4 regions of the Lacimicrobium alkaliphilum genome follow, and region 3 is predicted to be linked to each of the others. Evidence: predicted binding sites of a transcription regulator. Region 3 holds the regulator's gene; each other region holds the start of a gene.

Region 1 (5,476 bases), 2.2 Mb from region 3:
TGCAAGCGCGAGCAATCCCCGCAGGGCCTCAGCGCCGTTCTTGGCAGCCTCGATTTTAAGCCCCAGACTGGTCAGCGCCTTGATCACCTGCTTTCTGGCTACGGACGAGTCATCGGCAATGTAGATGATCTTGTCTTTGACCGAAGAAATATCCAGCCCTTCGGTCACTGAGGCGCTGACATCGGTTCCCAGAGGCGTGATCTCATTGAGGATCTTTTCTACATCGAGTATCTCGACCAGCTCGTTATCAATCTCGGTAACAGCCGTCAGATAACTTGCTCTGCCCGTACCTTTTGGTGGGGGCAAAATGGAATCCCAGTTGATATTGATAATACGTTCCACGGAGCCGACCAGAAAACCCTGCACCGACCTGTTGTATTCGGCAATGATAATAAAGCGCTTGGTAACGTCATCAATTTTTCTGCCACCTGTGGCCATGCTGAGGTCAATGACTGATATGGTCTGGCCTCTGATGTGTGCCACACCGCGCACAAAAGGGTTGAGCCTTGGCATGGACGTCAGGGGGGGGCATTGCAATACTTCGCGCACTTTAAAAACATTAATGCCGAAGCGCTGATTACCCTGCAATTTGAATAACAGCAGTTCAAGCCGGTTCTGTCCGACCAACTGTGTACGTTGATTAACTGAATCCAGGATTCCAGCCATATATCACCCCAAAGCTGTATCAGTTTAGGCACAGAAATTGCCCTAACTAACAATATTAGCTTGCATCGACGGTAAATTGACACCCGATACAAGTCAGATTAAACCGGTTGCAGTGCTGAGCACTGATCCCGGCATATATAAACCTATTCGTTGTTATCGTGAAAACCAGCGCTAACATGAATCTTGTATATATCAGATAAGGCTTATGTCTTTACCATGTTACAAGATTTTGTCCTTAAGCATAGACAAACTGACACAAAGTGAATATGAAAAGTTTTGCTAGCACTCTGAGAATACTGACATTTTTTACCCTCGCTGCAGGTTCGTCGTGTTTAGCACAAGAGCAGAGCACGGTGCACGAACGCATCCGGATGGTCGCTGAAGACTTTGTCAAGACAAGGATCTCGGCAGGTGATGACCAGAATATCAGCACAGAGGTCAAGGCAGTTGCGGTAGATCAACGCATTCGGATAGCACCTTGCGAAACACCTTTCGAGGCCAGCGCCAGTGATAATAGCCTGACTCAGCGCAATGTAACGGTGCGGGTTTCCTGTCCCAGTTCGAACTGGTTTTTATATGTAATGGTGAACGTACAGCAAATGCAAAAAGTCGTCGTTGCGAAGCAGGCTGTGTCACCGGGTGAACTCTTATCTGAGAATCAACTGGAAGTGGTGAACCTGGACGTCAATCAACTGCGGGGCAGTACCTATTCGACTATCGGCAGCCTGGCCGGAGCACGCAGCAAACGCCGCTTAAGAGCCGGACAGCCGATCGAACCGTCATTGCTCTGTTATGTCTGCAAAGGCGACAGTGTGGTTATTACAGCCAATGTGAGCGGGCTGCAGATTAAAGCCTCAGGAGTGGCCGAGGAAGACGGCAATATCGGTGACACCATACGCATAGAAAATACCGCCAGCCGCCGTCAGATTGACGCCACTGTTATCAGTGCTTCGGAAGTGGCTGTAGGTATTTAAAGACCTGATACGACTGGCCGATACACTATGACAAGACATCGGATTCAGGCAAAGAGTGAGTATTGGTAAAATATTTGCTAGCATAACTGCAAATATTGATGAAAGATTGCTAAAGATATCTCAGAGCCTGCCGATAATTAAAGCAGAGGTAAATTAGGTAGTGGAATTTGACCATGTCAGTTAACAACATTAACAGCAATAACGGCAACCTGAGTAAGACTCAGGTAGACAGCCAAAAGCTGAATCAACAGGCGCAGAATCAGACGTCGACTCAGGCAGATAGTGCCCGTAGTCAGGCTGCGGCTCCGAGACAGGATTCGGTATCGCTAACCCAATCTGCTCAGCAGTTAGCGCAGATGCAGAAGAAAAGCAGTGATGCTCCTGTTAACCAGGAGAAAGTTGAGCGCCTGAAAAAAGCCATTCAATCTGGCGAGTATCAGGTCAATCCTGAAGTGCTGGCAGGCAAAATTGCCAAACTTGAGGCTGAACTGTTCGGGGTAAAGTCCTGAGTATATGAGCCAAATTATCGAGGCAATGACGCATCAGCAGGAACTGCTCGGCAAGCTGCAGTTGTTACTGGATAGCGAATTACAGCTTATCAGTTCCAGAGATGCGGAAGCCCTGATTAATCTGGTCAACGAAAAACAAACCCTGCTGGATGAAATTCAGCAGCAGGATCAGAAAATCGCCAGCCTCTATTCCACTGTCTCCCCCGAAGATGCTGCGTTCGTTGCAGCTAAAGAAAAAATTCAGCACCAGGTAGAAGACTGCCAGTATCGTACCCAAATTAACGCCACCGCGGTCGAGCAAGGACAGCTGAGGCTTGAGCATTTGCGCAGTCTGATTATGGAAGTGCGGGCCAAAGAAAGCCTGACCTATGACAAAGCGGGCAAGAAAAAAGCCGGTCCCAAAGGCGGCGGCGTTAAAGCCTAGTTTCCAGTTTTAAAAAAATCATCCCACTTCCCTGCCAGAAAAGTCTTGTTTAAGCTGGTTTGTCTTTTTATCTGAAAACTGCAAACTGATGGCTGACGGCTTGTCAGTAATATTTAACATCCTTGATCCGTCTTGGCTTAGCCACTGACAGATAAATGTCGTAAACCTTCTGCATATCCAGTTCAAGTTCAGTGGCATAGGTGTTCTCACCTACCGCATAGGTTCTGACCACTTTGGCTCCCCTGATCACGCCCTGTACCGACGATTGCAACTGTTCGTTTTCCAGCAGCATATTAGACAGTGACTGATCCGCATTAACCTTGTGGCCATACACCTGTTCGGCCAGCTCACGATAAGCATCCAGTTTTGACGCCTTGACCGCCTGCAACATTTTCAGAGATGCTGAACTGCCAGACTGCTCATCAATAGGGGCATAACCTACAGCCGTCAGAACCGGATAGTTTTCGGGCTCAACATATTCCCATTCAACATGCTTGTCATACAACAAAGAACAACCGCTGAGCGTAAATGCCGCCACAATCAACGAATAGAATATTTTCATCTGTCACCTCAGAAATAAGAACGGCTACAGGTCAACAAACCAACTGAACAAAAAGCCACCAACACTCTGGTCAGACTCTGGCGTTGGTTCTCTGCCATCAGACTGAATTAAGCAAGTTATATACCTTTTTTGTGCCATCTGAGCCCATCGTCAATAAACCCGCTAAAAAACGGTATATTTTGTGCAAGACCATGACAGGGAAAATCTGAGGTTATGCCAGTGAACAAATTGCTTCTATTATTATCCGTTGCTTTATGCAGCTTGCAGGCCAAGGCCATCTGGTTTGAAGCCAGTGGTCAGGCCGTGGTTCATAACGGTGATAAACACCACGCCAGAAAAATGGCGACCCAGGAAGCCATTAAGCAGGCGCTGATGTTTGCCGGGGCCAGAGTCAACAGTGTGCAATACCTTGCCGACGGATTATTGCAGAATGACCGGCTGGAAGTCAGAGCCGGCGGCGAAGTCAATAAAGTGGAATTAATCCACGAGGACTATCAGGGCGATATCGTCACCGTCTCCATCCGTGCCGACATCTTCCCCCAGGACACGCAATGCCAGGCGTCTGATTATCAGAAGAGCGTGGTGACCACCTGGTTTCCTTTGAGACATAAGCAACAGGCCAGTCTGGGACAGCTGTATAATATTGGCAAAGACCTTCCACGCCAGCTGCATAAGTCGTTTTCTGCCGCCAGCCAACATGCCAACATCCATTCTGTTGAAGGTTTCTACGTAACACCGGGAAATGATCTGAGCCGGCAGGCCACTGCTCTTGCCCGTAAAGCAGGTGGGCAGTTTGTACTGCTGGCTGAAATTACTGATCTCAGTGACGAGCAGACCTCGCCCTCGAGACTGGCATTCTGGAAAGACAGACAGATTAACCGTAACTTTGCTCTGGATGTGCATCTGATAAACGGCATGACCGGAGAAGTGCTGATTTCCCAACCCTTTCGCACCAGCGCAAGCTGGCCTTTTGATCCGCACAAAAGTGTCGACACCGCCAGCAACACCTTCTGGCAATCCAGTTATGGCATGGCCATCAGACAGCAATTAGACGACCTGGCACAACGTATCGATGATGAGATTGCCTGTTTGCCAGCTCATGGCCGGGTGCTGCAAAGCAGCCATCAGCAATTGTCTGTTGATATAGGTAAAGAGCACGGTGTCAATATGGGAGACAGACTGAAAGTGTTCAAACTGAATCAGTTTTACGATCCCATGGGCAATAGTCACTATCAATACCAGGTACACCCTGTGGAGGTTCAGGTAACCCGTCTCTCGCTGAGCTCTTCAGTGGTCGAGTCAGTCAACGGCGTGCCGTTGGCAAACATTCAGCCTAACGATTTTGTATCACGGCGCTGAAGCACTTTGTTCAGCAGAGGTATGCAGGCGATTATTTATCCAGTCGTGTGCTGCAGGACTTTAAATTATGGGGGCCTTGGGTAATAATGCCCGCCCGTCGGCAGATTGCCGTCACTGAGCTACAGTAAAGTCCCCGTAGTTTAATGGATAAAACAAGGCCCTCCTAAGGCTTAGATCCAGGTTCGATTCCTGGTGGGGACGCCAGAAATTCTCCTTATAAATCATATAGTAAAATGCAGTTTGCATTTAAGCATCTTTGTGGCTCTGTCGGCAATACTATTGGTACTACATAGTCGGCTTTTTATTCGAACGCATAAAATCCACAAGACATACCGCTCTGTCCAACTGAATTAATGCAAGCGCAGCAATCTGTCGCTTAACGCCGTAGTGTTGAAGATCGTTGAATTCTCAATGGCAATACCTTTTCCACGCATTGGCATTCAGTCACTAAAAACTGACCTTATATCACCCGGTTAACAGGGTTTACCCCTCTGCACTTTATCTTGTTGGTTTATTGGCAATATCATAGCCACTGATTTCATCACCCTAAGTGTTCACTATGAAAAACCTCCCCCTGATGATGCTGCCATTACTGGTAAGTCTCGCTTTGCCGGTTTCAGCATCCAATGATGAGCTGGAAAAACTGCTGCTGGAACGTGAACAAGCCTTTGCCGATTCCATGGCGAAGCGGGATTTTAGTGCGTTTAAATCCTTTCTTGCCGACGAGGCAATATTCTTCACCTCAGATGGCGTACTGAAAGGCAAACAAGCGGTTGCCGAAGGCTGGAAGGTTTATTATCAGGATGAACAGGCACCGTTCTCCTGGCAGCCCCGACAGGTTGAAGTGCTGGCATCAGGCGATCTCGCTCACAGCAGCGGGCCGGTGTTTAATGCAAAAGGGGAATGCTTCGCCACATTCAACTCGATCTGGCGCAAGCACCCCTCCGGTGAGTGGCTGGTAGTGTTTGACAAAGGTACTCCC
Region 2 (5,476 bases), 1.1 Mb from region 3:
TCACAACCCAGTACCAATCTGGCGGGCTGACGGTCGATACAATGCCAGTGTTGCAGATGCAGGCCCTGGCTTCCACCGTGCAGATGATTAAGCCCTTCGTTCTGCTGCAACTGATAAGCCTGCTGATCAATGCTGACCACACCGCCGCCAATACGATTGGCAAAGGGCCCCACCAGCGCACCGAGGTAAAAGGGATCCTGCGCATATGGCTGCAACTGAGGGTAGCGCAGAATCAGATCTCGATGATCACTACCCAGACGGACAGACCAGCGCTGCAGTGTCGCTCCTTTTTCCAGCACCGCCAATGCATCACCGCTACCATTAGTCAGTCGATAGATCTTCATATTATTGATCCTGCAGATGAAATTTTTACACTAGCGGGATCAAAGCGCAGTGGGAATTCTGTTAGTTACCTGAACCGTTATGGAATTTGGCTGTGGCAGTTCGCATCCAACCGGGGCATATACTTACCTGAACGCCGTTAGTTGACCTTTTTATCCAATGCATTTATCTCATCATCGGTTGTATCGACCCTGCCACGGGTAATCACTTTAGTCAGCAACACCACCACCAGTGCACAGAACATCAGCGTGGCAAAAGGCACCGCCGTACCTGTGTAGGTAAGCGCCAGTACCGGACCCACCAGGGCGCCGCTGCCAAAGCGCAGGCTGCCAATCACTGCAGTGGCCGTGCCTGAGTGATGGGGAAAACGAATCAGTATCAGCGAGTCGGCATTCACTGCCATCAGTCCCAAGGAGCCAATCAGCGGGATAATGCTGATCACCGTAAAAGCCAGGCCTAATCCAAGCAGGTTTACAGTAAGCAGACTGGCGGCAGCAGACAAGCCCAGCACCAGGCCAATGGTCAGCATTCTTTCTGAGCCGAGGCGCACCACCAGCCGGGTATTAACAAAATTCACCATCATTAATGCGGCCACATTGGAGGCGAACAGGATGCCGAATAACTGCTCAGACACCCCGAAGGCCTCCATATACACCACAGGCACGGCGGTCAGATAGCCAAAAAAGGCGAAAGATACCAGCATGGAAATGGCGATATGGGGCTGGGCTGCCCTATTACCCAGCACGGTCACGTAACCGGAGAAAAACAGCTTCAGCCAGGGGCCATGCTGAGTGCGGGTAGCAACCTCCGGTAACCAGCGAAACGCAGGCAGCCACAGCAACAAGGCATAGCAAGCCAGCACCGCAAAGATCACCCGCCAGTCGAACCATTGCAGGATCAGACTGCCGACACTGGGCGCGATCAGTGGCGCAATCATCATGATCATCGACACATAAGACATGCCTTTGGCGGTATTCTGGCCATACAGATGCCGGACAATACCGGGCACCACCACCGCCGCCGCACCACCCGCCATGGCCTGCAGGGTGCGCAGTACCAGAAACCACTCTATCTGACGCACAAAAACAATCGCAGTACTGAACAGAATAAACAGACACAGACCCCAGAGCGCCAGGGGACGACGGCCAACGATATCGGCGATGGGACCGAACATCAGCATGGATAAGGCAAAACCCGCCAGATAGCAACTCAGGGAAACCTGAACCAGAGATATTTCGGCGTCCAGACTTTCAGAGATCGCCAAAAAAGCCGGCAAATACATATCGATTGCCAGCGGGGTAACAGCGGTGATTGAGGCCAGTAACAGAATGACCCAGTTGACGGTTTTTGGCTGAGATGCCTGCATAAATCCTCCGTGAAATAGCATCTTACTGTATCAGCAGCACCAGCGTCACCGTATAAGCGTTACAATCCTTAATGCCCGCGATAAATATCACGGACTAACAAAAAAGGGGAAGCTAAAAAGCTCCCCCTTCTCTATCCTTCAGCCAGGCAGATTATTCACCGGCGAGTTCGTTCATGCGCCCGCGCAATTGCTCGTCGGTCTGCAGGCGCTGAACAATGGTATTGTACTCATCAGTAGACAGACCTGATTCAGACACGGCATCGATCATCTCCTGCTGGGCTTTTTGCTGGATTTCCTGGGCCTTGGTAGCATCATCGGCGTTCTGGAAAGCTTCAGCATATTTACCGCTGATGGCGCGCACTTCACTCATTGCCTCGACTACCTGCGCCAACTTGGCATCAGATACACGCTTCTGAAATTGCGCCTGCTGCTCAGGGGCCGGAGCATCCTGGGCTACAGCGCCTGCGGTAAAGCCCATCAAAGCAATACTGGTGGAAGCAGCTATCATTAATTTACGCATCGTTGTGTCTCCTGTTATTCGCTGGCAAAAATCTACCAATTCAATTTACGTCATGTCATAGCAAACAGAGCGAAGCTCGTGCCAACCTCGCAATAAAATCTTAACTCATTGTTTTATAACAACTATATCAATTGCAGCTAGCTACTACTCTGCGACAACCCGATTAATAGTGTATCCTTTTGACATGGGAAAGTGTCACGGTGTGACAAATTTGAACATATTTTTACAGGGTATACACAAGCTCAAGGCCATGGGTCTGCAACCTCTGCTGACGCTGTATCTGGTACTGCCCATGGTGATCATCTATGCCCTGGTCACCTGGTTTGGACTGGCGTTTGTCAAACAGATGGCGAATGAGAAATTACGCAGCGATCTCGAGCTGGTAGGCCGGGCCATCCGCTTACCGGTAAGTGAGGCGCTGGCCAAGAATGACCTCACTGCCCTGCAATCCAATCTTGAGTCGGTATTCAGTATTGGCAGAGTCTACGGCGCCTCCGTCTTCGATAAAGAGGGTAAACTGGTGACGTTTTCCGGCGTCACAGAAAAAGATCTCAGCCGCAGTTATATGGCCGAACTGGTTGTACAGACAGGAGAACAGCAGGACGGCTATCGCTCTGTTGAAGGACGGGACGTGTATTCTTATTTTTTACCCATCACCGACCGCCAGGGGGAAGTAAATGGCCTGCTACAGATTACCCGCCGTGCCAGCGATTTTGAGCGCTCATTCGAAAAACTGACCCGTCTTGCCTGGCTGAGCTGGGCCGGCCTGGTGCTGGTAACGCTGGGTATCCTGTTTCTCGGCCACCACCGCGCTATCGGTCGTTATGTCAGCCAACTGGTGAACAGCATGCGCCGCGTCGCACAGGGTGATCACAAGCACAGAGCCACCGAGTCCGGCCCCAGAGAGATACGTGAACTGATAACCGGATTAAATCAGATGCTCGACAGTATTACCGCCGCCGAAGCGGAGATCAGCGCCCACCGACACCAGGAGTATCTTTTACAGGAACAACTTAAAGAAAAAGAAAAGATGGCGGCCATTGGTCAGGTGGCCCGCGGTGTCGCCCATGAACTTGGCGCCCCGTTAACAGTAATTGATGGCCGCGCACAACGCCTGAGTCGCAAGACCGATGATGCCGACAGCCTGCGTCAGCTTGAGGCGGTGAGGGGCCAGGTAAAGCGCCTGACCCGCATGGTGCAGCAACTGTTGGATTTCAGCCGTCATCAGCAGGTGCAGACCGAAGAGTTTGGCATTACAGAACTGGTAAACCAGGCGGTGGAAAACCTCGGTTATGAAATGCTGATCGACAGCTGCCAGATACAGATCACCCCATCGTCGCCGGCACAGATGCTCTGTGGCGATCCTCAGCGTCTGGAACTGGCGCTGATCAATATCCTGCGCAATGCGGTGCAGGCGGCACAACGTGAAGTAACCATTTATTGGCATAAAGATTCAGAATCTCTAATGATCCATATAGAAGACGACGGACCGGGCCTTACCACGCCGGAGCAAAGTGAAAAACTACTCAGCCCCTTTTACACCACTAAAAGTCAGGGAGAAGGCACCGGGCTGGGGCTGACTATTGCCGCTCATATTATCAAAGACCACCGCGGAGAACTGACCCTGACAAACCGTAAGAACGGCGGTTGTCGGGTTACTGTCAGACTCCCATTGCAGGAAAATTCAGCACATGAATCTTAGTCAGGTTAGCGTTGTAGAGGACGATCCCGGATTGCGCGAGTTGCTCCAGGAGGAACTGGAGAGTTGCGGTTATCAGGTGAATGCCTTTGAGTCTGCCGAACTGGCCTTACAACATCATATCGAGGATAAGCCGGATCTGGTGATCAGCGACATTCGTCTGCCAGGAATCAGTGGTATGCAACTGCTGCCCAAACTCAAGGCCTGGGATCCTGCACCGGCAGTGTTGTTGATTACCGCCTTTGCCTCGGTGAACGAAGCCGTATCTGCCCTCAAACAGGGTGCCGATGACTTTATTACCAAACCGCTGGATCTCGAACACCTGCTGTTAAACGTCAAACGTCTGCTGGAACACCGGGCGCTTTATCTGGAGGTGAATCAGTATCGCCAACAACAGAAGGCTGAGACCTATGGCCTGGTGGGGAAAAGTCGTAGCATGCGCCAGTTATACCATCAGATTGAGCATATTGCCCCGGCCGATGGCGGCGTACTGATCCTCGGCGAAAGCGGGACCGGCAAGGAGCTGGTCGCCAAAGCAGTGCATCAGGCAAGCCCCCGTCACGACAAGCCCTTTCTGGCTATCAACTGTGCCGGCATCCCTGCTGAGCTGATGGAAAGCGAGTTCTTTGGCCATGCTGCCGGCGCTTTTACCGGGGCCAAACTGGCCCGGGCCGGTTTGCTCAAAGAAGCACAAGGCGGCAGTCTTTTACTGGATGAAATCGGCGAGATGCCGGTATCTTTGCAGGCCAAGCTGCTGAGAGTACTGCAGGAAGGCACCATGCGCCCTGTTGGCAGTGATAAGGAAGAGCGTGTGGATGTGCGTATTCTTGCCGCCACTCATCAGGATCTTGAGCAGCGGGTAGCCGATGGCGCCTTTCGTGCCGATCTGTTCTACCGCCTGGAAACCTTTACCATCAAAGTGCCGCCACTGCGCGAACGCGGCGAGGATCTGGAACTACTTGCCGAGCATTTTCTACAGCAACTCAGACTCTCTCAGCCCAAGCAGGTGCGGGGCATTGCCCCCGAAGCACTGGACTGCCTTTATCAGTATCCCTTTGCCGGTAATGTCAGAGAGCTGCAAAATGCCATAGAACGGGCCTATACCTTCTGCCAGGATAACGATATCGGGCTGGCTGACCTGCCGGAACGGATCCGTGAATCAGCGCCTGCGGTGCCAGGGAGCATCGATGAGAGCCGGCCGCAAAGCTGGCCCAGCCTGCAACAAATGCAGCAACAATATGTCGCTCAGGTGCTTGAGCATACCGGCGGCAACAAACAAAAGGCGGCACAAATACTGGGGATCACCCGCCGGACACTGTATCGCTGGCTGGAAGATGATGAAAGCGGGAAATAACCACGAAAAACACTAAAAACACAAACAAATACTTTACTCCCGCAGAGGCGCAGGGCCCGCTGAGGAAAGCCCCTTTTAATTTTACCCTGCGACTTTGCGCCCCTGCGAAAGCAGAGAGACAAGCTTTACCACGAAGATCGCGAAGGAACACGAAGGTTGAGATTTGACGAGTTGTCGAATCGAGTGTTCTGTAAT
Region 3 (5,476 bases):
GCGAGCTTTTCTTGCCCAGAATACGTTCACGCACCAGTTCGGCCAGTTGGTGTACTGACAGTTCACCGGTATCGATATAAAGATCGGCGCGTTCGGCGATAGGGGCCAGTAACACCGCTTCAGACTGGATGGCGTCAGTCAGGGACTTACTGCGCTTGGACAGAGGATGCAGACGGCGGGTTTCGCTGAAGCGCTTGATCAGCACATCGTCGCTGGCATCTAAGTATAAAATCATCAGTTCCCAGGTGGCAGGCAGGTAATCGAGTATCTCTACCAGCTCTTCGGGATCTTTGGGCAGGTTACGTACATCAATGCTCACTGCTACCTGATCGTATTCATCCACCACTGTATGGGTGAGGGTGGGCAGCAGGTTGACCGGAATATTATCCACACAGTAGTAGCCCAGGTCCTCCAGAGAGCGCAGCACGATGGATTTACCGGAGCCGGAGCGGCCACTGATGATAATGAGTTTCACACTATGGCCTCGTACAGTTCCTGATTGGTTTTAGCGTGGCGTAAGCGTTTTACCACGTCCTTGTCATTGAGTTTGGCGGCGATGGTGGCCAGGGTCTGCAAGTGGCCCTGGGCTTGTTCTTCAGGCACTAAAATGGCGAAGAAAATATCCACCGGCTGGTTGTCGATGGCGTCATAGGCCACGGGCCCGTCACTGGTGATCAGCACGGCCATGACTTTGTCCAGCCCGGCCAGGCGGCCATGGGGAATGGCAATGCCATTGCCAATGCCTGTGCTGCCCATTTTTTCGCGGCATAGCAGGCTGGTAAGAATAGGGTCGAGGTCAATGTCGGGCAGATGTTGATCGGCCACATCGCTGATGGTCTCGAAGATGCGTTTCTTGCTGGTGCCCTGAACTGCACAGATGGTGCAGTCAGGGGTCAGGATGTCTTTAATTTCCATGCGGAGTCAGTTTTAGTGTCGCTTGATCTTTTCTTTGTGTTTGATCACCTGTCGGTCAAGCTTGTCGATCAGGCCATCAATAGCGGCGTACATATCAGTGTGTTCGGAAGTGGCAAAGACTTCCGCGCCATGCAGGTGCAGTGTCGCTTCGGCTTTCTGATTGAGCTTTTCGACGTTCAGTATCACATGCACATTATTGATATGATCGAAATGTCGCTCCAACTTTGTAAACTTTGAGTCAACGTAATCTCGAAGAGAGTCGGTAATTTCAACGTGGTGTCCAGTAAGGTTGATTTGCATAATGCCTCTTCCTCTTGTTCGCCTATAACAGGCTTTTGCGTTGGTTGGACGGGGGAATCGACAGGGATTCCCGGTATTTTGCTATTGTTCGCCGGGCAACTTTAATACCTTGCTCGGCCAACAACTGTGCAATTTTGCTGTCGCTCAGGGGTTTGGCGGGTTTTTCTGCCGCCACCAGTTTTTTGATCAGAGCACGAATGGCGGTGGAGGAACATTCGCCGCCGCTTTCTGTGGCCACATGGCTGGAAAAGAAATACTTGAGCTCAAAAATGCCTCTTGGTGTGTGCATATATTTCTGCGTGGTCACTCTGGAGATGGTGGACTCGTGCATATCCACCATTTCAGCAACATCGTTGAGCACCATAGGCTTCATGGCCTCGGGGCCGTATTCGAAAAAGCCCTGTTGCTGCTGCACAATACAGTTTGCCACTTTCAGCAGGGTGTCATTGCGGCTTTCCAGGCTTTTAATAAACCACTTGGCTTCCTGCATATGGGAGCGGATAAACTGGCTGTCGCTGGCGTTCCTGGTATTCTTGCTCATCGCCGCGTATTGCTGATTGATACTCAGTTTAGGCAAGCTGTCGGGATTCAGTTCTACGGTCCAGCGGCCATTTTTCTTGGCTACCGATACATCGGGGATCACATATTCCGGTTCACTGGTAGCGATGGCACTGCCTGGCCTGGGGTTCAGGGTTTGTAATAAACGTAAGGCTTCACGCAGTTCATCCTCTTTAAGCCGGGCTTTGCGCATCAGGGTGCGGTAATCTTTGCTGGCCAGCAGATCACTGTATTCGAGGATCAGTGATTTTGCCTGCTCCAGCCATGGCGTTTCAGGGGGGAACTGACGTAATTGTACCAGCAGGCATTCCTGTACGCTGCGACTGCCGACGCCAACAGGGTCGAACATCTGAATGCGTTTAAGTACACAATCTACTTCATCCAGTTCTACTTCTTCATTGTCCAGGCTTTGCAGGATGTCTTCAGTGGTGACGGTCAGATAACCGACATCGTCAATAGAGTCGATAATGGCCATGGCAATGGCCTGGTCGGTGTCACTGAAATGGGTCAGACGCATTTGCCAGAGCAAATGATCCTGAATGCTGTCCGAGGTTTCCCCCTGATAGATATTGTCATCGGCGGCACTGACCGCAGAAGAACCGGGTGCCGATGAGGCGCTGTAATATTCATCCCAGGTAGTATCCATCGGCAGATCTTCGGGCAACTCCTGCTTTTCCAGGGCTTCGCCGGTTTCGATGCTGTCACTGTCTTTGCTGTTACTGGCTTCGTTGGACTCACCATTCAGGCTGTCGGCATCGCGGCGCTCTTCCGTATTCTGATCGGCAGATTCTTCTGTCTCCAGCAGCGGATTAGACTCCAGCGCCTCCTGGATCTCCTGTTGTAAATCCAGCGTGGACAGTTGCAACAGGCGAATCGCCTGCTGCAACTGAGGCGTCATGGTAAGTTGTTGGCTGAATTTTAACTGTAATGCAGGCTTCATTTACTTCTTATTCTGGTTCCGAGGGCCTTGGTTACGGGTATTCCGGCTTCTGTTCTCATACAAATATCCGCACGGCATTTTCTCTAACTATAGCTTGAATTGGTCACCCAGGTATACATCTCTGACCTGCTTGTTATTCAGTACTTCATCTGCGGTTCCCTGGGCGATTAACTCCCCATGACTAACAATGTAGGCTTTCTCACAAACATCAAGGGTTTCACGTACATTGTGGTCGGTAATCAACACACCGATGCCTCTGTCCCGAAGATGGCGGATTATATTCTTGATGTCACTGACTGATATGGGATCGACACCGGCAAAAGGTTCATCAAGCAGAATAAAGCGGGGGTTGGCAGACAGTGCCCTGGCAATCTCTACCCGCCTGCGCTCACCGCCAGACAAACTCATCCCTGAGCTGGTGCGAATATGATTGATATTGAACTCATCCAGAAGTGCATCGGCTTCCTCTTCCCGTTGCTGCTGATTGATATCCTTACGGGTTTCAAGAATCGCCATCAGATTCTGATAAACCGTCAGCTTACGGAAAATTGAAGCTTCCTGGGGCAGATAGCCGATACCGGCCCTGGCGCGAACATGCATGGGCTCGAGAGTCAGTTCCTGGTCATCAATAAAAATCTGACCTTTGTCCATGGGTACCAGACCCACAATCATATAAAAAGAGGTGGTTTTACCGGCACCATTAGGGCCTAACAGACCCACAATCTGGCCACTGGCCACTTCCAGGCTGACATCCTGCACCACCTGGCGACTTTTATAGGACTTGGCGAGGTGCTGTGCTTTTAATACTGACATCAGTCCTGCTGCTCCTGGCCGGGCTGTTGCTCTTCTTTGGTGTCACTTAAATCCTCGGGCTGAAAGATCGTCATTACCCGACCATCTTCCTCGTCAGTGCCCTGCGCCATCAACTGTTCTTTTTCCATATTGAACTGAATGGATGAACCGCGCACGCTGTGGCTGTTCTGATGCAGTTCTGCATTGCCACTCAATGTCAGGGTACGGCCCTCAACCTGATATTCAATATATTCGGCAGCGGCGCGGATGCGGCTGCCATCTTCCATGGTTTGCTCATAGCTGGCAGGTGTACCCCGGGCAATAAAGGTCTCTTTGCCTTTGCCTTTGCCGGCATCGACTTCCACTTCGTCTGCGTTGATCACCAGGCTACCCTGGGTAATGTTGACGTTTTCACGGAAAAAAGAGATCTTTTTAATGCCGTCAGCCGACTGATACTCAGATTTTACTTTAATCGGCTGATCGAAATCTTCATTCACTGCGGCGACATTGAAACTCAATAGCGCCAGGATCAGAAACTTAAATCGTTTTGCCATAAATTGTCTGCACATGGTCCAGTAATTCAAATTGTTTTGTGGTCAGATCGGCAGAGAAGCCATTGCCGCTGATAGTGTAATTGTCACCTGAGATGGTTACGCTCTGATCTGACATCATGGTCTTAGCGGTCAAATCAATTTCAATAAAACTGGTGGTGACGGTACGAATAAAACCATCTTTGTCCTGACTGGTAATCTGTACATTCGTTTCCAGTTGAATTCGGTTGTCTTCATACAGCGTTCCCTGCTCTGCTGTTACTTCCCAGGGAGCTTCATCCTGAGCGACATAAATTTTGTACTGAGGCTGTTGAAACAGAGTAAAACCAAGCAAATCGTAATGTTCCATGCTGTTGGCATGGATACTGTGGGCGAGCAGGCCTTGCTCATTGTACAGATTGGTCTGCATATTGGACGCCAGATAGTTAGGCTGCAGGAAGGCTTCATCCTGCTGTTCAGCTTCCTGTGGCTCAGACTCCAGCCACCATAGGTTATTCGTGGCGAGGATCAGTAAGAACAGCAAGCCAATGCTGATATAGATGCGCTTCATGTGCTGCTACCGTGGATGTCTTCCAGTTTATGTTGCGCTTGCAGGAGCATATCACAGACCTCTCTGACCGCACCGAAACCACCGGATCTTTGTGTGACATAATTGGCTTGTTTCTTAATATAAGGATGTCCGTGGGGAACACTAATCTTCAGTGCCGCCAGTTCAAACATGCCGAGGTCGGGCATATCGTCACCCATCGCGGCGATATGTTCTTTTCTGTGGGGGGTTTGCTCAAGTATTTCACTCATGGCCTGCATTTTGTTTTCTGCACCCTGGATAATATGCCGGATACCCAGTGCTGACATTCTGCTTTGCACTATCTGTGAATGCCTGCCAGTGATTACTGCCACATCGATACCTTGTTTCAGAATGGCCTTAATGCCGTAACCATCGAGTGTGTGAAAGGCTTTGATTTCTTCGCCCTGATTAGTCATGTAGATGCGGCCGTCGGAAAATATGCCATCAACGTCACAAACCAGCAGCCCTATCCGTGAGAATTGCGTGAATAAAGCGGTGGGCATAGTACCGTATAATGTTTTTGTATGGCTCATCTGTTATCTGATTCTTTTATAATAAACTGACCTGAAACGCGATATATGCCGCCAGCAGCAATCCACCCTGCCAGTTTTCAATTCGTCTTTTACCCCTGATGGCAAAGCTGAAAAAGATCAGCAAGCCTGTCAGTAATAACATCACTGGCACGTCCCGGTGTATCACCTGGGGATCAATTTTGCCCGGTGAGAGCAGGGCAGGCATCGCCAGCACCGCCAGTATATTAAAAATATTGGACCCAAGTATATTGCCAAGGGCCAAATCCTGCTCTTTTTTAAGCACGCTTGCGATACAAGCTGCCAATTCCGGTAAACTGGT
Region 4 (5,476 bases), 1.6 Mb from region 3:
TCGGGTTCCGACTCCAGCGCTTGAGCAAAATCTGCTGGCACCTCGGGCTCTGGCTCCTGAGCCATTGCTGCAATCTTGAACTGAATCTCTTGGCCGATTTCCGCCTTCGCCGCTCGAAGCTCGGCATCATCGATTCGAAGCCAATGGCTCTTGCGACCATCTGGCTCAAGCAATGCTTCAAATTGGTGGCAGTTCATGGTCACCGAGACGGTTGTTCGACCCCGTCTCAACAGCTTCGCGCTTGCTTCCTTGGGAAGCACAACGAAAGCCCACGGACAGCCACCGCCGGAATCATTCGGGCGCAGTAGCCGAGCTGTGAACTGTGACTTTCCGTCTGATTCCGTCATTTCATCTTCCTACACTCTCAGATGGGCCCAACGCCCGGCTAACCGCGAAAATGTTTGATGGCGGCTTTTATGCGTTTCTTTGCATAAAAGGTGACAGCGAATATTTGTCCGTTTGAGCCGTTTGTTAAGCGGGACATTCAATACCGAACCTACTTTTAATTAAATTATTGATGATTTGAATATCCATTTCTTTGCCTGGAGACCTATATTCGTCTTTATTTGCGTTTACCCAACTTGCAACAACCTTAGCACCACCGGCGGAAGACCCCGTAAGCTGAAAAGCAAATATATGATGGCCAGTCCAGCTACGGACGAAATATACCCAACCATTTTCAGAATAGATAAACCATTTATCATCCATGTCCACCGGTTTGTAACCAGACATAATTTTTTCGGCATCGGAATCCCAGAAGAAGTTCTGATACCCAAGGTTTTCACGTTCTTGTGGTATTGGCATTGTTTTCCAATCGTTCTTCGTTACCACGATGCTTCCTTTACGCGCTTAACGCCCTGTTAATGGGCAAAATTTTGTTGGCTAAAATGTGAAGTGGAGCGAAACAAGCCAACGTAATTTTGTCCACTTTAAACAGTTTGTTATAACTCATTTCTCGATATACCAATACACTAATGCAGAGCATGGCAAAACAGCAAAACATAACATGAGCAGAGCCCCTGACATGTTAACAATGGCTTCAGGTAAATTAAATGCACCTAGCGCAACACTGAAACCAGTGGCATAAACGATAATACATGCAATACAAGATGCTCCACCCGATACGACTAGTTTTTGAAATATTGGTAGTTGAAGTTTGTTAAACAAAAATTTGAAAATTGGGTAGCCGATTACTGACGATATAGCTGTTACAGGAATTGCCACGATTAGAGAAAAGATAAAAATCGGGATCAATGGAACTACGCTCTCAACTGAGAACACTGCAACGCAAGCAGCTACAAAAAGAAAGCTAAAAAATAGCCCCCTAGTGCTGCGACCATGTATGTGCTGATTCTAGGCTGGATGTCCATATGAGTTATAACGCCGCAAGCAAAGGCGCGCGTTAGCGCGTCCAGCCCGCAGGGCGATTTTGCCTTGCCTTGTTAAATGCTGGCCGTTACTGAGGGATTTCAATACCGGCAAGCTCCATTTGTTTCTTGGGGTTCCAGTTTTCTGGAATAGACTTTTTATCACCCCACCACTTAAAGTTATTTTCAATGGCCCACTCACGGCGGATCTTTTCAAGGTGCTCCTGCGTGGAATACTGATCATACTCCAAGCCTGACTCTGAGCCGCAGCACTCACAAATTTCAAACGTGGTGCAGTTGAACTCATCAAGAGCTTCAACTTCTGCAAACCCGCAAATTGGGCACCCTTTCTTATTCATACTCATGGCATTTAACGCATTGCTAATGGGCTGCCGCAGCGCAGCGTAGGCCGTCCCGTGGAGGCCATGCTGTTTGTGGCTGGAACGAAATTAAGCAACTTGTTATAAATCATTATGTACCTGAGTACTTTAAGGTTGCCCATAATTTTTTGCCGGTTAAAGAGCTGAGCAGAAACACACCCGAAAAAATTAAAACGAGAGGCTCAGTTGTAACCTGAATGTAGTCTGCAATGCCCGCTTGCAACGCTAAATTTAATCGCCAAATTTGAATAGCTGAAGTTGGCAAATACGACAAACCAGTTACTAAAAAATAAATGCCTAAAAGTTTATATCCATGTTGGATATTGAAACCAGAGTAACTTTCCTCTGCATTTGACTTAACGTTGTCTGAAAGTGAAGTGCTTACCTTCCACAATATAAAAGTAGCTGTGAGACCTATAACCAGAGTTATCAGGGACATTAATACTGGGAACATCAGCCCAGGCTCCGTTCCTGGCATAACATCAGATACACTGAAAAATAACCCCCAAGCTGCGGGAATAGAGATAATGACAGTGATCAATACATAAATGGCTAATAGCTTAAAACAGATAGCTGAAACGTCCTTTGCACTCATAACTTTCCTAATGATTTATAACGCTTTAAACAGCGGAAAACACACGCGCTTTGGCCGTCTTTTGGCCAGCGGGTGGTTTTCCGATGATTTAACTTGTTATAACCCACGGTGGACCAACGCAAACTTACCCTTAACACTCTGACCTCTAGAACGTTCGCACCAGAAGTTGTATAGAGGATAAATTAAAGCAGAGCCGACCAACGAAAAGATAAACCCCAAAAAGCCATACATAAGGCTCGCAAACCAAAAAACATTGCCTTCGGAACCGGCGATGTGGATGTTGGTCGATACAACCAAATGAAAAGCGATAGCAAATGAAAAAGCTACTCCAAAGCAAATCCATATAGCGACGGACATAAATGACAAAAAGCTAAGTTGGATCCGTGCTTCATCACTGTACTGCTCATGAACTTCCATTGTCTAGGGACTCTCTTGTGGGTTATAACAGTGTATTAGACGGAATTCGGTATAAATCCGAGACCATCTGTTCTTACATAGTGTCACTGTACCCAATTTTTTCCCCTCCAGACAAGCACTTATCTCCAGCCAGTGGTTGCTGAACCAAAATTCTTGCTGCGGAAAATGAGCCATTGTGTTTAGTGGGACCTCTATAAGCACTCAGGTCAGACCACAATAGTGCTTTACAATCAAAAGGATACGTATGATCGGGTCGATATAAACCACAGCCCCTTAGCGGATTTATATTGCCGTTTAGTGCAAGTTTCTCCAATCTTCATTATAACTGTGGAAAGATACAGCCTCTTTAGGAAAAACGATGGGTAAAGATAAAAGACCAGATTCAAATTAAAGACGTGCCACGCATAGTTCCCAATGACTAAGCGACCAAACTTACCCGCCAATGCCCGGTATTCGCCCGAAGCCGCCGTTAGATTTTGTCATACGCTATATAATAGTGAGTACTGGAATTACCGGCGCAATCCAGAGCGACTAACGCCTGCCCTCACCTGTTACGGTCTCTGGCGTCGGTTAAGCTAACTATTTATCTTTTGGCATGTCTCTTACAGACGACACTCAAATTAGGCCAGCAATAAAACCGGCAACAGCTTGTACGCCATACACCCCATACGTTGAGGCCAGACTACCTGTATCAGATAGCGGATTTGTCGCTATCGCATCCAAAAACTGTTGCCAGATAACGACGGAATTTGCTCAGGTTAAATATTTTTTCCTTTAATATCAACCAGATATAGTTTGGCATCATTCTCGCAACAGTCAGGTTGAGTTAATTGACCCCAACATAAGGAGATCATCATGAAACTCACAACAACACTGATTGCACTGAGCCTGTTTACCGCACCGGTTGCCCTTGCAGATAATAACTGGGAAGACAAAAGCAGAGATGCCTGGCTGGACGGCAAGGCAGAAACCACCCTGCTACTGAATTCGAACCTGAATTCATTTGATATTGATACGGATGTCAAAAATGGTGTGGTAACGCTCTCAGGTAAAGTGGAGAGTGAGGTCGATAAGGCACTGGCCTCTGAGCTGGTAGCAAGCCTTGAGGGTGTAAAAGAGGTTGATAATAAGCTGGAAGTGGCTGCTGACGAAGAAGAGCAAAGCAGCGAAGTGGTTCAGACGCTCACCGATTCCAAGGTGGCTACCGTAGTCAAAACCCGCCTGTTGTTTGAATCGGAAGTATCAGGCTCGGCAATCAATGTCGAAGCCAACAAGGGTGAAGTGACACTTGAAGGTGAAGTCAGCAGTGAAGCTGAACGGGATCTGGCGATTACCATCGCTGAAAATACCAGCGACGTCAAAAAGGTCACCGACAAGCTGAAGGTAACCAGCAAATCATGACCGCCAAAGAGCCTGTTCAACGCAGGCTCTTTTTTTATTATCTCCGTGTCAGGCATCAGGCTGCACATCAGCAAATAATCGCTATGCTTAAGGTTTTACTTTCTCTGGAGCAGTGCGATGAGCCACCCCATTATTGCAGACAACAAGCCGGTCAAAACAGAACTGAAAAAAGGCGAAGAATACTATTTCTGTGCATGTGGCCGCTCTTCTGATCAACCCTTCTGTGACGGCTCTCACGCGGGTACCGGGTTTAAGCCAAAGTCATTTGTGGCAGAGAAAGATGACGAGGCTTATCTGTGCCAGTGCAAACACACCGCCAACCCGCCTTTTTGTGATGGTACCCACAAGAACTTTAGTCAGGACAATGTGGGTAAGGAGGGTCCCGGTGTTAAACAGCAGGATAATAAACAACCCAGCGCCAAAGCCACCGAAGAAGAACCGACGGTAGAGTTGATTCATCAGCTGGCCCGGGAAGGTCTCAGTAAAATGGGCCATCATGGTCCTATGACGGCAATGGGCGTCCCCCGCAATCAGTTGCCTCACTGGGATGATATCCAGATTATGGTGGCGCAGATGGCTACCAAGCCACTGATGGAAGACGCAAAAGTCGAAACTGAGCTGGTGATCGGCCCGCAGGCGCAAAGGCCCCTAAGCCTGAAAATCCCGTTGCTGGTATCTGATATGAGTTTTGGTGCCCTTTCTGAAGAAGCCAAAATTGCCATGGCCCGCGGTGCTGAGATGGCCGGTACCGGCATCTGCTCAGGCGAAGGCGGCATGCTGGCCGAGGAACAGGCGGAAAATTCACGCTATTTTTATGAACTGGCCAGCGCCGGGTTTGGTTATCAGGAATCGCTGTTAAAACAGGTTCAGTGTTTTCATTTTAAGGGTGGTCAGGGTGCTAAAACCGGCACCGGCGGCCACCTGCCCGGTAATAAAAACACCGGCAAGATATCCAGTGTGCGCGGCATCCCTGAAGGTGAGCCTGCCATTTCACCACCCACTTTTAAGGACCTTAGCAGCCCTAAAGACTTTAAACGCTTTGCCGATCGGGTCAGAGAGATCACCGGCGGTATTCCGGTGGGCTTTAAGCTCAGCGCCAATCATATTGAAAGAGATATTCAGTTTGCCCTGGATGCCAGTGCCGACTACATCATCCTTGATGGCCGTGGCGGTGCTACAGGCGCCGCCCCGACACTTTTTCGCGATCATATCAGTGTACCGACTTTGCCCGCGCTGGCCCGAGCCCGCCACTATCTGGATCGTCAGGGTGCCAGTGGCAGGGTGACGCTGATCATCACCGGTGGCTTAAGGGTACC

The links. The regulator sigma-54, encoded in region 3, starts transcription at its own class of promoters, with help from an activator protein. The targets are predictions, from matches to a motif close to GTTGGCACGNNNNTNGNNT.
Region 1: the regulator sigma-54 is predicted to act here: its motif matches at 3,256-3,274, upstream of AT746_RS13080 (LPP20 family lipoprotein).
Region 2: the regulator sigma-54 is predicted to act here: its motif matches at 2,296-2,314, upstream of AT746_RS17725 (DUF4168 domain-containing protein).
Region 4: the regulator sigma-54 is predicted to act here: its motif matches at 3,554-3,572, upstream of AT746_RS10565 (BON domain-containing protein).

Annotation. Positions count from the first base shown of each region.
Region 1 covers NZ_CP013650.1:2,870,278-2,875,753, forward strand. Annotated here, with positions in the region: gene AT746_RS13060 (chemotaxis protein CheV) at 1-666, opposite strand, end outside; gene flgA (flagellar basal body P-ring formation chaperone FlgA) at 1,020-1,640, shown strand; gene flgM (flagellar biosynthesis anti-sigma factor FlgM) at 1,814-2,149, shown strand; gene flgN (flagellar export chaperone FlgN) at 2,154-2,573, shown strand; gene AT746_RS13080 (LPP20 family lipoprotein) at 2,677-3,135, opposite strand; gene AT746_RS13085 (flagellar assembly protein T N-terminal domain-containing protein) at 3,355-4,494, shown strand; tRNA gene AT746_RS13090 (tRNA-Arg) at 4,624-4,698, shown strand; gene AT746_RS13095 (YybH family protein) at 5,054-5,476, shown strand, end outside.
Region 2 covers NZ_CP013650.1:3,982,196-3,987,671, forward strand. Annotated here, with positions in the region: gene AT746_RS17715 (aldose epimerase family protein) at 1-344, opposite strand, end outside; gene AT746_RS17720 (multidrug effflux MFS transporter) at 482-1,708, opposite strand; gene AT746_RS17725 (DUF4168 domain-containing protein) at 1,860-2,228, opposite strand; gene AT746_RS17730 (ATP-binding protein) at 2,431-3,930, shown strand; gene AT746_RS17735 (sigma-54-dependent transcriptional regulator) at 3,920-5,281, shown strand.
Region 3 covers NZ_CP013650.1:681,542-687,017, forward strand. Annotated here, with positions in the region: gene rapZ (RNase adapter RapZ) at 1-475, opposite strand, end outside; gene ptsN (PTS IIA-like nitrogen regulatory protein PtsN) at 472-915, opposite strand; gene hpf (ribosome hibernation promoting factor) at 928-1,215, opposite strand; gene AT746_RS03245 (RNA polymerase factor sigma-54) at 1,238-2,713, opposite strand; gene lptB (LPS export ABC transporter ATP-binding protein) at 2,801-3,526, opposite strand; gene lptA (lipopolysaccharide transport periplasmic protein LptA) at 3,526-4,059, opposite strand; gene lptC (LPS export ABC transporter periplasmic protein LptC) at 4,043-4,606, opposite strand; gene kdsC (3-deoxy-manno-octulosonate-8-phosphatase KdsC) at 4,603-5,157, opposite strand; gene AT746_RS03270 (calcium/sodium antiporter) at 5,174-5,476, opposite strand, start outside.
Region 4 covers NZ_CP013650.1:2,304,961-2,310,436, forward strand. Annotated here, with positions in the region: gene AT746_RS10540 (YdeI/OmpD-associated family protein) at 1-347, opposite strand, end outside; gene AT746_RS10545 (hypothetical protein) at 472-831, opposite strand; gene AT746_RS10550 (hypothetical protein) at 1,457-1,726, opposite strand; gene AT746_RS10555 (hypothetical protein) at 1,839-2,342, opposite strand; gene AT746_RS10565 (BON domain-containing protein) at 3,615-4,160, shown strand; gene AT746_RS10570 (glutamate synthase-related protein) at 4,278-5,476, shown strand, end outside.